One region of the Nonomuraea sp. NPDC001636 genome, then DNA from elsewhere that is predicted to be linked to it. Evidence: riboswitches for the same ligand, from Rfam matches in the RefSeq annotation. Region 1 holds a riboswitch; each other region holds the start of a gene.

Evidence for each region. Region 1 has a riboswitch for cyclic di-AMP ahead of ABT158_RS28845 (C40 family peptidase). Riboswitches for the same ligand answer to the same signal wherever they lie in the genome.
Region 2: linked by a shared signal. The riboswitch ahead of ABT158_RS06855 (CHAP domain-containing protein) and the one ahead of ABT158_RS28845 (C40 family peptidase) in region 1 are both predicted to bind cyclic di-AMP.
Region 3: linked by a shared signal. The riboswitch ahead of ABT158_RS33720 (VldE C-terminal domain-containing protein) and the one ahead of ABT158_RS28845 (C40 family peptidase) in region 1 are both predicted to bind cyclic di-AMP.

What each region holds. Positions count from the first base shown of each region.
Region 1 is NZ_JBEOZT010000017.1:74,349-78,617, forward strand. It holds gene ABT158_RS28835 (cytochrome P450) at 1-787, opposite strand, end outside; gene ABT158_RS28840 (helix-turn-helix domain-containing protein) at 1,066-1,278, shown strand; gene ABT158_RS28845 (C40 family peptidase) at 1,305-2,351, opposite strand; cyclic di-AMP (ydaO/yuaA leader) riboswitch at 2,358-2,509, opposite strand; gene ABT158_RS28850 (amino-acid N-acetyltransferase) at 2,797-3,366, shown strand; gene ABT158_RS28855 (RDD family protein) at 3,452-4,269, shown strand, end outside.
Region 2 is NZ_JBEOZT010000002.1:679,760-684,028, reverse strand. It holds gene ABT158_RS06870 (RNA polymerase sigma factor) at 1-322, opposite strand, end outside; gene ABT158_RS06865 (YciI family protein) at 368-805, opposite strand; gene ABT158_RS06860 (class I SAM-dependent methyltransferase) at 961-1,779, shown strand; gene ABT158_RS06855 (CHAP domain-containing protein) at 1,835-2,530, opposite strand; cyclic di-AMP (ydaO/yuaA leader) riboswitch at 2,544-2,681, opposite strand; gene ABT158_RS06850 (Gfo/Idh/MocA family protein) at 2,799-3,752, opposite strand; gene ABT158_RS06845 (aldo/keto reductase) at 3,772-4,269, opposite strand, start outside.
Region 3 is NZ_JBEOZT010000022.1:22,845-27,113, forward strand. It holds gene ABT158_RS33710 (DeoR/GlpR family DNA-binding transcription regulator) at 137-916, shown strand; gene galT (galactose-1-phosphate uridylyltransferase) at 913-1,983, shown strand; cyclic di-AMP (ydaO/yuaA leader) riboswitch at 2,052-2,190, shown strand; gene ABT158_RS33720 (VldE C-terminal domain-containing protein) at 2,196-3,173, shown strand; gene ABT158_RS33725 (hypothetical protein) at 3,189-3,671, opposite strand; gene ABT158_RS33730 (M50 family metallopeptidase) at 3,838-4,269, opposite strand, start outside.

The DNA of each region.
Region 1 (4,269 bases):
CCTCCAGCGCGATCCTGGAGGTGAGCTGGACCGGCGGATCGAAGCGCAGCACCTCCTCCACCACCTCCCTCGGCCGCTCGGCGGCGAGGTGCAGCAGGCCGTGCCGCAGCAGGTTCAGCACGCCGTTCGCGATGAGGTTGACGGTGGTCTCGTGGCCGGCCACGAGCAGCAGCACGCAGGTCGCCAGCAACTCGGCCTCGGTGAGCTCCTCGACGTGTGCGAGGGCGCTCAGGAGGTCCTCGCCGGGACGCTCGCGCCGCCGCGCGATCAGGTGGCGGAAGTAGTCGCGGAACTCGTTCCTGGAACGCTCCGTTTCCGACATGAGGGCGTCTGTCAGCATCGGGTCAAGTCCGCGGGCAAGGGCCTCGCTCCATCCGCGGAAGCGGTCGTGGTCCTCCGGCGGCACCCCGAGCATCTCGCTGATCACCATCACCGGCAGCGGGTACGCGAAGCCGGAAATCAGCTCCGGCTCCTCCGGCAGCCGCCCGATCAGGTCGGCGGTGATCTCCTCGATCCGCGGCCTGAGGCGGGCCACCATGCGCGGCGTGAACGCGCGGCTGACCAGAGCACGCAACCGGGTGTGCTCGGGCGGGTCCATGAGCAGGAACGACCTGCCGGGCTGACCTGCCTCTTCCTGCGCCGGCGGGGACGTTCCGTGACCGAACCCGGGGTCGCGCAGCACGGCCGCGCACAACTCGTACGTGGTCACGACGAGCAGCCCGCCGCGCGTTCTGAAGATCGGCCCGGCGGCTCGCAGCTCGCGATATCGGACGTACGGATCGCGCACAAATTGCGGATCCGAGGGATCAAAACCCAGCACGTCGGTGGCGCTCATCGGAGGTGGAACCGGGCCGCCGAATTGATCGTTTGGACCGTTCATAGCGGACCACGGCGTGCCAACATATGCGGAGTACGTCACATATAAGTGATCATGTCAATAGCACTGGTCAAGGGCGCCGATTGTGGCGCTTGACGACCTTTCCGCGATGCGTTTACCTTCACCGAGACGAGCGGCTTTGCTTCGCCTGAAAGGTCCGAGTTCTGCTGTTGGGGGGAGGGCTCCCGGTGGATGTGCTCACAGAAGGCGTCGAGCTGAGCCACGCGGATTTGGCGTTACTGGCCGAGCTGGCCAGGGGGGTGACCGTCGATCGGGTCGGCAGGCGGCTGGACATCAGCGGACGGACCGTACGGCGCAGGCTGAGGGGCATCTGCGACCGCATCGGCGTGGCCACGGCGATCGAGGCCGTGGCATGGGCGGCGCGCCGCCAGCTCATCTAGCGGCGCTGGGTGAAGTGGGGCGCCGGTCAGTCCGCGATGCGCACGCCGCCGGCGAACGGCCGCCCGCCGATCGGGGCGACCCGCACGACGTCACCCGTGCGCGGGGCGTGGACCATCATGCCGCCGCCGATGTAGATGCCGACGTGGTGCAGGTCGGTGTAGAAGAACACCAGGTCGCCGGGGCGCAGCTGGTCGCGGCTGGTGATGTGCGTGCCGGCCGTCCACTGGTCGCCGGTGTAGTGGGGGAGCGAGATGCCCACACGCTGGTAGGCGGCCATCACCAGGCCGGAGCAGTCGTAGGAGCGCGGCCCCTCGGCGCCCCACACGTACGGCTTGAGCTGCTGGGTCAGGGCCCACTTGACGGCCTGGGCGGCCTTGCCGGAGCCGATGACCGGCAGGTTGACGCGTACGGCCCGGGTGCCGGGACGGCCCGCCTCGCCGACGGCCCGCCGGTAGAGGTTGCTCTCGACCTTGGTGACCAGCTTGGTGATCTTCGAGCGCTTGCCCTCCAGATCGGTGACGATCTTCTGGACCTCGGCGATGCGGGTCTTGGCGCCGGCCCTGGCCCGCTCGGCGGCCTCCATGGCCCTGGCGAGCTGGTTGACCTCCTCGCCCTGCTGCTGTTCGAGCGCGTACGTGGTCGCGGCCCGGTCGAGGAAGGTCTCGGGGTCGCCGGACTGGGCGAAGGCCAGGGCCTTGTCCAGGCCGCCGGTGATGTAGGCGTTCTGGGCGAGCAGCGAGGCCCTGGCGCGCTTGGCGGCCAGGTCGGACTCGCTGGTGGCCAGGATCTTCTGGGCGGAGTCGTTGGCCTTCTGGGCGGCCTTCAGCCGTTCGCGCTGCTCGTTGTACTGCTCGGCCAGCGTCTCGATCTCTTCGTGCAGCTTCTCCACCTGGTCGGAGAGCTCGGAGAGCGACGGCTTCGGGTCGGCGGCGGCGGAACCGACGGGGACGGCGAACAGCATCGCGGCGACGGTGACGCCGATGACGCCGAGGCGGCGTGCGCGCCCGGCCTGCTCCTGGGGGCGGGCGTGCCTGCCCCCGGACCTCCCCGAGCGGTCGAACGTCCGCTTCACCAACCGAGCTCCTCTCATCGACGCCGGCCGGGTTAGCTGACGGGTTCGGGCCGGAGCAGCCCTACCGAGATGGTCGGATTCACCCCAAGTGGTGGCGCCAAGTGCTCGCCGCCGTTGGTTCCCCGGCTTCCCTTGCGGGAATTGGGCGTGTCTTTCCGCGCGCATTACGCGGAGAACATCGTCGCTGGACACTAATGCACTCCGGGTTCACGCTCAACCGGAACTGCCGAGTCTGTAGAGGTTTCACAACTGAAGGGTCACAAGGTGATCTCGTGGGTAGCCGTACGGAAGCGGGCTTCTGCACCTTTTGTCCAGCATTCGGGGTGCTGAGGTCTGGAGGAAAGCTCCAAGTCGGCGCGTGTTCACCTGACCACGGGATGTGATGAGATGCCCGAGACGTGGGATTTAGGGCCGAGCCGTAATGAGATCTGTACCCTGGAGAGCCATGGAGCAGGTGGCCGAAGTGGCAGTCCCCGAGACCGCGGTCGTGGTCAGGCGTGCGCGCACGCCCGACGTGCGTGCGATCAGGCGTCTCGTGGACACCTACGCGGGCGCGGGGCCGCGGCTCCTGGAGAAGGCCACGGTCACGCTGTACGAGGACGTCCAGGAGTTCTGGGTGGCCGAGCGGGACGGGGAGGTCGTCGGCTGCGGCGCGCTCCACGTGCTCTGGGAGGACCTCGCCGAGGTCCGTACGGTGGCCGTCGATCCCGCGTGCCGGGGGCTGGGTGTGGGGCGGCGGATCGTCTCGGCACTCGTCCGGCAGGCGAAGGATCTGGGGCTGCGGCGTGTATTCTGTCTGACTTTTGAGGTCGACTTCTTCGCGAGGCACGGTTTCCGCCCCATCCAGGGCACACCGGTCTCACCCGAGGTCTACGCCGAGTTGCTGGCCTCGTACGACGAGGGTGTGGCGGAGTTCCTTGATCTGGAACACGTCAAACCGAACACCCTTGGCAACACCCGCATGCTGCTGCATCTGACATCGGGTGACGCGGACCTTGACCACTTGGAAAGGTGATTGTTGATACCTATGTCGATACGTTGGGCAGCACAGGCATGTGTCCTGACACGTGCCACATGCGCACTCGAAGCGAGGTGACACGGTGAGCACCGGACAGCCGCCGTACCCACAGGACGATTCCGGCGAGAACCCCGAGTACGGTCAGCACCACGGCCGTCGGCCCGGTGAGCCCGACCCGGACGTGACTGTGGTCGGCTACCGGGCGGACGATGCCTTCGGCCAGCCCCCGTACGGTCAGCAGCAGCAACAGGGCTATGGCCAGCAACAGCAGTACGGCCAGCAACAGCAGCAGTACGGCCAGCAGCAGGGCTACGGCCAGCAGCCCCAGTACGGCCAGCAGGCCGCCCCGGGTCAGCAGGGCTACGGCCAGCAGCAGGGCTACGGTCAGCAGCCGCAGTCCTCGGGCCAGCAGTACACGCAGCCCGGCTACGGCCAGGAGGCCCAGTACGGCCAGCAGGCCGCCTCGGGCCAGCAGGGTTACGGCCAGCAGCCGCAGTCCTCGGGCCAGCAGTACACGCAGCCCGGCTACGGCCAGGAGGCCCAGTACGGCCAGCAGGGTTACGGCCAGCAGCCCGCCTCCGGCCAGCAGTACGCCCAGCCCGGCTACGGCCAGCAGGCCGCTCCGGGTCAGCAGGGTTACGGCCAGGAGGCCCAGTACGGTCAGCAGGCCGCCTCGGGCCAGCAGGGCTACGGCCAGCAGCCGCAGTACGGGCAGCAGCCGCAGTCGCTACCCGACTACGGCCAGCAGCAGGGCTACGGCCAGGACGCCCAGTACGGCCAGCAGGCCGCCTCGGGCCAGCAGGGCTACGGCCAGCAGCCGCAGTCCTCGGGCCAGCAGTACGCCCAGCCCGGCTACGGCCAGCAGGCCGCCTCGGGGCAACAGGGTTACGGCCAGGAGGC
Region 2 (4,269 bases), on a different contig from region 1:
GCAGGTCGTCCTCGATCTCGTCGGGCTCGGGCGGCTCCACGGCGGTCTCCAGCCGGTGGCCCAGCTCGGCCAGGTTGCGGGACATGCGCTCGTTCCGGCGGATCAGGTCGACGGCGCGGCGTTTGGACACCGTCATCAGCCAGGCGCCCGGGTTGCGTGGCACGCCCGATTCCGGCCACTGCTCCAGGGCCGCGACCAGCGCGTCCTGGGCCAGCTCCTCGGCCAGGCCGACGTCGCGGACCAGCCCGGCCAGGCCGGCGATGAGCCGGGGCGCCTCGATCCGCCAGACCGCCTCGATCGCCCGGTGGGTGTCGGAAGCCATCACCGGCTCATGACACCAGCACCGTCCGGGGTCCGCAAGCCGAGGTCAGCTCTCCCGCCCGCCCAGACGCCGGCGCATGGCCCTCTCCCGCTCGACCTCCGCCGGGTCGGACGAGGCCGCGTCGGGCGCGTCGGAGGCGTCGTACACTCGCCACACGTCCAGGCCGATCCCGTCATAGCCCTCCGGGACGGGCACGCGCATGGCCCATTCCAGAGCCTCCTCCCTGGACTTCACCTGGATCAGCCAGAACCCCGCGATCAGCTCCTTGGCCTCGGCGAACGGGCCGTCGATCACCGTGGCCCGGCCGCCGCTGTAGGCGATCTGCGCGCCCTGCGAGCTCGGGTAGAGCCCTTCGGCGGCCAGCAGCACCCCGGCCTTGGCCAGCGCCTCGTTGTAGGCGTGCATGTTGTCGACGAGCTCCTGGCTGGGCAGCGCCCCGGCCTCGGTCTCCCCGTTGGCCTTGCCGACGATCATGAATTTCATCCTGCCGTCCCTTCCGTCCGCGGCCCCGGGGCGGAGCCGGCCTCGCCGAAGCGTCGAACGGGCGCCGGCCGGATCGACACGCGGGCGCGGGCCGTCCGCTTCCAGGGCACCGTACCGGTCGTGCGGGCGGGTGGCCGATGTGCCATCCTCGCCCCATGCCCCGACCCGCACCAGACGCCTCCGTCCCCAACCGGGCCCTGTGGGACGAGCGCGCCCGCGTCCACGGCTCCACCGCGGCCGACCGGTTCTACGACGTCGACGCCTTCCTCGCCGGCCGGCAGACCCTCTACCCGCTCGAACGCCGCCTGGCCGGCGACGTCGCCGGCCGGGACCTGCTCCACCTGCAGTGCCACTTCGGCCTGGACACGCTGAGCTGGGCACGTCTCGGTGCGCGGGTGACCGGCGTCGACTTCTCCCCGGTGGCGGTCGCGCGCGCCCGCGACCTGGCGGCCAGGGCCGGGCTGGCGGCCACGTTCGTGGAGGCCGACACGCAGCGGCTGCCGGCGGAGCTGGCCGGCGGCTTCGACGTGGCGGTGGCCACGTACGGCGTGTTGTGCTGGATCGGCGACCTGGACGGCTGGATGCGCGGCGCGGCCATGGCGCTGCGGCCGGGCGGGCGGCTGGTGCTGGTCGACCTGCATCCGGCCTACCAGACGGTGGCCTCGCTCGACCCGCTGGTGGCCGACTGGCCCTACGGCGGCGGCCAGGCCCACCGGGAGACGGTGACCGGCACGTACGCCGACGCCGCGGTGGTGACCGAGACGCACGAGGCGGTCGAGTACCCGTACTCGGTGGGCGAGATCGTCACGGCGGCGGCGCGGGCCGGGTTCACGGTGGCCGAGCTGGGCGAGCACGTCGAGACCGACCTCGACCCGCGCGGCCTGCTGCCCGAGGGCCCGGACGGCCGGTACCGGTTCCCGTTCGGGGACTCGCACCTGCCGATCCTCTACTCGCTGGTGGCGGTCCGGCCCTGAGACGCGGCGAGCGCGCGCCCCTCGTGCGGGACGCGCGCTCGGAGCGGCGCGGAGGTCAGCTGGCGTACTGCGGGTAGCCGTAGCCGACGACCTGCGACTTCGGACGGACGCGCTCCTCGACCTTGCCGTTGCCGGTGTTGCCCTCGATCGTGGAGATGGTGCCGTCGCCGTTGTCCTTGACGACGAAGCCGACATGCTGGATGGCGTCCAGGCTCTTGCTGCCGCCCCAGGAGAAGAAGACCACCGCGCCGGGCCTGGCCTCGGCGCCCCAGCGGTCGTTGGCGGCGAACCACTTGGCGTGGGCGACGGTCCAGGCGTCCCAGCCGACCTGCGGCCGGGCGCCGGTCTGCTCGCCGACCCAGGAGACGAAGATCGAGCACCAGGGGGCATTCAGGTACATGGCGCGGGTGCCGCCGTCGCGGGCGATGGTCTCGGCGGCGCGCTGGGAGTCGGCGTACCACTTCTGGAACTTGGTGCCGCCGCCGTAGGCGTTCTCGGAGGTGCCGACCTGGGCCTTGGCCATCGCCAGGACCTGCTGGGCGGTGACGTTGACCTGGGTCTCCTCCGCCTTGCGGGTCTGGGCGGCGGCCTGCGGCGCGACGGCCGAGTGGCCGGCCGCGGCGGCCGGGCCGGCGCTGTCGGCGGCGGCGGCGGTGGCGTGGCCGCCGATGGCGGAGGCGAGGATGGCCGCGCCGAGCGCGGCGTGGGCGTAGGTGATCTTCGGGGCACGGATGGGACGGTGCTTGGCCATCGAGGGCATTAACTCCTTGCTTCCATGCCGCTTACCGGGTTAGCTGACGGGTTCGGACGTGGAAGCTGCCCTACGGCACCGAAGTGCCGATTCACCCCAAAGGACGTGGGTCCCCGGTTCCGCCCGGAGGCGGATTCAGCGGTCACAGGACGATCCTGTGAAATGTCGTGCGATGGTTGGACAAAGCCGGACAAACCGGACGTCTGCCGCGAGATGCCCCACAAGGTAATACATCGGGCAAGAGTCAGGCAAGTGGCTAAAGGTCCAGCTAGGAGAGTTGCGCCCGCGCTTCGGCCAGAAGCCCCATCATGGCAAGGGATTCGTCAAGGGGCATGATCGCGCTCTCCGTGCGGCCCTCGATCGTGGCCGTGCGCACCTCGCGCAGCTCGCCCGCGTAACCGTTGTCGGCCGGGTCGAGCACCAGCTCCTCCGTCTCCATCGACGGCCCCGACAGCAGCACCCGCCGCGGCGCCCAGAACGGCGCCAGGATGTCGGCCCGCATCGACGTGCCCACCACGCTCGCGTCGTTGGCATGATGCGCCAGCAGCGAGACGTCCACCAGCGCCCGCCGCCCGCCTGGGTACAGCAGCAGCCCGCCGGCCTCGGCGTCGACCCCGCTGGGCGCCAGCGAGCCGGCCATGCGCAGCTCCGCGGGCATGCCGAGCAGCAGCTGGGCCAGCCCGAACGGGTAGATTCCCAGGTCGAGCAGGGCCCCGCCGCCCAGCTCCGGCGCCCACAGCCGGTGGGCGGGGTCATAGGGCAGCGCGAAGCCGAACGAGGCCCGCACCGACCGGATCTCACCGAAGCGCGGATCGGCCGCCACCTGCTGGATGAGCGGGTTGAAGCGCATCCACATGGCCTCCATGAGGAAGACCCCGGCCGCGCGGGCCAGCGCCACCATGCGCTCGGCGTCGGCCACGTCGGCCGCCAGCGGCTTCTCGCACAGCACCGACTTGCCCGCCGCGATGGCGGCCTCGGCCACCTCCAGGTGCTGGGCGTGCGGCGTGGCGACGTAGATCGCGTCGACGGCCGGATCGGCGCACAGGGCCTCGTAGGAGCCGTAGGCCGACTCCGCGCCCAGCTCGTCGGCCAGCGCCCGCGCCCTGAGCGGGCTCCGCGAGCCGACGGCGGCCACCCGCATGCCGGGCTCGGCCACGATGGCCGACCCCACGGTACGCGCGATGCCGCCGGTCGCCGCTATTCCCCAGGTGAAATCTCGCACGACCGAGATCGTAGAGCGCTCAGGTCAGGTTGAACGAGTCGGGGTCGGGCCCGATCCGCCGCCCCGCGTTCATCGCGCCGATGGCCGCCATGTCCTCGGTGTCGAGGATGAAGTCGAACACGTCGATGTTCTCCTCGATCCGCGACGGCGTGACCGACTTGGGGATCACCACGTTGCCGAGCTGCAGGTGCCAGCGGAGCACGATCTGGGCGGGCGTCTTGCCGTACTTCTCCGACAGCACGCGCAGCGCCGGGTCGGCCAGCAGCCCCTTGCCCTGCCCGAGCGGGCTCCACGCCTCGGTCAGGATGCCGTTGGCCTCGTGGAAGGCCCGCATCTCGCGCTGCTGGAAGTACGGGTGGAGCTCGATCTGGTTGATCGACGGCGTGATGTCGGTCTCCTCCATCAGCCGGGTCAGGGTGGCGACCGTGAAGTTGGAGACCCCGATGGCCTTGGCCCGGCCGTCCCGATAGATCTTCTCCAGCGCCCGCCAGGCCTGCACGTACCTGTCCTGCTCCGG
Region 3 (4,269 bases), on a different contig from region 1:
GGCTCACCTCCTGCGGTCGGGATCGTGACCTTCAAGGTCTCCCCTGCCCGCGGGTCGCACAAGCGATACGCCGTGACCTAACATTCCTCAACAAAGTCGTGTCATAATTTGGTGGAATCTGTTGGAAGGGGTGGGCGTGCTCGCACAGCAGCGTCAGCAGACGATCCTCGAACGCGTGCGCAGCAGCGGCGGCGTCCGGGTGGCCGACCTCGTGCGCGAGCTCGGCGTCTCCGACATGACGATACGCCGCGACCTTGAGGTGCTGGCCGAGCGCGGGCTGCTGGAGAAGGTCCACGGCGGCGCGACGGCCCTCGGCCCCGGCTCGACCGAGGAGCCCGGCTTCACCGCCAAGTCCGCCCGCCAGCAGCAGGAGAAGGAGGCCATCGCGCGGCACGCGGCCACCCTCGTCCGGCCGGGCACCGCCGTGGCGCTCTCCGCCGGCACCACCACGTGGGCGCTGGCCCACCACCTGGTCGCGGTGGCCGAGCTGACCGTGATCACCAACTCGATCCCCGTCGCCGAGGTCTTCCACCGCAACCCGCGCGCCGACCGCACGGTCGTGCTGACCGGCGGCGTGCGCACGCCCTCCGACGCGCTCGTCGGCCCCGTGGCGGTGGCGGCCATCCGCCGACTGCACGTGGACACGCTCTTCCTCGGGGTGCACGGCATGAGCCTGCGCGCCGGGTTCACCACGCCCAACCTGCTGGAGTCCGAGACCGACAGGGAGCTGGTGGCCGCGGCGCACCGGCTGGTGGTCCCCGCCGACCACACCAAATGGAACACGGTCGGCATCAGCACGATCGCCGAGCTGACCGAGGCCGACGTGGTCATCAGCGACGCGGGGCTGCCCGAGGAAGCACGCACCGAGCTGGCCGAACGGGCCGGAGAACTGATCATCGCGGAGGGCACGCCTTGAAGCGCACCATCACCCACCTGGCAGACGGCCGAGAGCTGATCTACTTCGACCGGCGCGACGACGCCGACCGGAGCGCGATCGACCGGCGGCCGCTCGACCCGCGGCCGGTGGCCTCCGAGCTGCGCTACGACCCGCTGACCGAGGAGTGGATCGCGATCGCCGGCCACCGGCAGACGCGGACGTTCCTGCCGCCGGCCGACGAGTGCCCGTTGTGCCCGTCGTCCGCCACGCGGGCGTCGGAGATCCCGGCCCATGACTACGACGTGGTGGTGTTCGAGAACCGCTTTCCCTCTTTCTCCGGAAATTTTGGGACTTACGGGGATGTCGGCGGCCTGAGTGAGGTGCGGCCGGGTGTCGGACGATGCGAGGTGGTCTGCTTCACCTCCGACCACTCCTCCTCCTTCTCCAGGCTCTCCAACGCCCAGGTCCGGCTGGTCATGGAGGCGTGGGCCGACCGCACGGCCGAGCTGTCCGGCATCGAGGGCGTCGAGCAGGTCTTCTGCTTCGAGAACCGGGGCGAGGAGATCGGCATCACGCTCCCCCACCCGCACGGGCAGATCTACGCCTACCCCTACGTGACCCCGCGCACCAAGGTCCAGCTCGGGGCCGCCGCGCGGCACACGGGTGGCAACCTGTTCGCCGACGTGCTGGCCGCCGAGCAGGCCGCCGGCACGCGGGTGGTGGCCGCCAACGAGCTCTGGACGGCGTTCGTGCCGGCCGCCGCGCGCTGGCCGTTCGAGGTGCACGTGTATCCGCACCGGCAGGTGCCCGACCTGGCGGCGCTGTCGGAGGAGGAGCGGGCCGCGTTCGCGCCGCTGTACACCTCGGTGCTGCGGGCGCTCGACGCGCTGTTCGGGGTGGCGATGCCGTACATCTCGGCCTGGCACCAGGCGCCGGTGCGGTACGGCCGCGAGCTGGCCTACCTGCACCTGGAGCTGTTCAGCATCAGGCGGGCGCCCGGGAAGCTGAAGTACCTGGCGGGCTCGGAGTCTGCCATGGGGGCCTTCGTCAACGACGTGCTGCCGGAGGAGGCGGCACGCATGTTGCGATCACGAATTGATCACTAATTGGTTTCTCATTAAAGTCGCATGACTCGTGATCTACCACTAATATCCCGTTAGACACCGGCCATAACGGTCGTTGTACGCCTAATCCCGGGCGTGTTGCCCGGGAGCCGGGGACCCATCGCATCCGGGGTGAATCCGCGCAAGTGGTAGGGACTGCTCCCGTGCCCGAACCCGTCAGCTAACCCGGCCGGCAGAGGGAGAGGAACAACCACGTGGCGGCTTCGTCCCCCGCGAGTCTTGCCGTCGGTCTCATCACCGCCACCGCCCTGCTCGTCCATCCGGCGGCCGCCACAGTCTCCGGGTCAGCCGCCGTGGCAGCCGCGCCCAAGCCGTCCGAGGCGCAGCTGCGGGCCCAGCTCAAGCAGCTCAACCGCAAGGTCGACAAGCTCATCGAGACGTACAACCTCAAGCGGGTCGAGCTGGCCAAGGCCCAGCAGGCCGCCACCGCGGCCCAGCAGCGGCTCGCCGCCGCCGAGCAGGCGGTGGCCACGGCCGAGCAGCGGGTCGCCGAGATCGCCCGGCTGCGCTACCAGAGCCGCGACGCCTCCCTTCCGGGCTTCATGCTGACCCCGGACGGCGGCGGCGCGGCCGTCCTCGAACAGCTCACCGCCGAGCAGCAGGCGGTCGTGGACAGCGTGGCCAAGGCCCGCGACGACCAGAAGAAGGCCGTCACGGCCGCCGCCACGCTCGCGACGGAGCTGAAGGCAGGCACGGCGGAGGTGGCCGAGCAGCGCGACGACGCCCAGGACGTCATCGACGACATCAAGAAGAAGCTGCAGGACCTCGTGCCGTTCGGGCCGGGCAAGAAGTCCGACGGGAGCTGGGCGCCCGAGCTGCCGTCCGGCTCGGACAACATCACGCCGCGCACCCGGCTGATGCGCGCGCAGGTGCAGAAGAGCTTCTCGCTGCCGTACGAGGTGGGCTGCTTCCGGTCCGGCTCCAGCGGCGAGCACCCGCTCGGCCGGGCCTGCGACTTCATGATGAGCACGGGCGGCACCATGCCGAGCGCCGTCAACAACGCCCTCGGCGACCGCCTGGCCGACTGGGCGCTGAAGAACAAGGCCAAGCTGGGCGTCAAGTACGTGATCTGGAAGCAGCGCATCAACCAGGGCTCGGGCTGGCGCCCGATGTCCGACCGCGGCAGCATCACCGAGAACCACTACGACCACGTGCACATCTCGATGAACTAGCCGCGGACCGGCGGCTCAGCGGATGCCGGCGAGCTTGCCGGGGTTGGTGACCGAGTAGACGGCGGCGATCCGGTCGCCCTCGGGCGTGATGTTCTGCCTGCCGCAGATCCTCGCCGGGCAGCGGCGGCCGGCCGCCGAGAACGACGACGTGGCCGACCTGCGCAGCGCCGGCACGCTGGCCACCGCTCCGGGCGGGCACCCGACCCAGTTGCCGGCGGCCCTGGCGGACACCGTCCTGGACGGGCTCGACGTCACGGCGATCGACTTCGTCCCCGACCCGGCGCAGGCGCCGGCGTTCGTCCAGGCAGCTCCGCCCATGCCGTCGGCGCGCTGCGGGCCCTGCGCCGCGCGGGCGTGCCGCTGCCCGCCGGGACCGACGCCACCCCGTTCGTGCCCGCCCTCGGCGCCGGGCTGCACCGCGAGCTGCGGTTGCTCACCGAGGCCGGGCTCGGCGCCGAGGAGGCGCCGGCCGCCGCGACCAGCGTGCCCGCCCGGCACTTCGGGCTGGCCGACCGCGGCCGGATCGCCCCGGTCTGCGCGCGGACCTGGTGCTGGTCGAGGGCGACGCCACCCGGGACGTCACCGCCGTCGGCGACATCGCCGAGGTCTGGCGTCGCAGCGTGCGCCAGGCCCGGTAGCCCCCGCCCGTGGCGCGCCGGCCGGGTCAGCCGAGCGTGAGGGGGTTGACCAGGTCGGCGTAGACCAGCAGACCGGCCATGATGATCAGCACGAACGCCATCGCGTACGTGAGCGGCAGCACCTTGGCGATGTCGACGTAGCGGGGCTCGGGGCGGCGCATGATCTTGGCGTAGCCGCGCTTGATGCCCTCCCACAGGCCGCCCGCGATGTGGCCGCCGTCGAGGGGCAGCAGCGGGATCAGGTTGAACAGGCCGATCGCCAGGTTGAACCCGGCCAGCAGGCTGACGAAGGTGAACAGCTTGCTCTTGTTGGACATGTCGGAGGCCAGGATCTCGCCGCCGAGCCGGCCCGCGCCCACCACGCCGACCGGGCCCTCGGGGTCGCGCTTGTCGCCGGAGAAGGCGGCGTTCCAGACGCCGACCATCTTCGCCGGCAGGTTGACCATCGAGCCCACGAC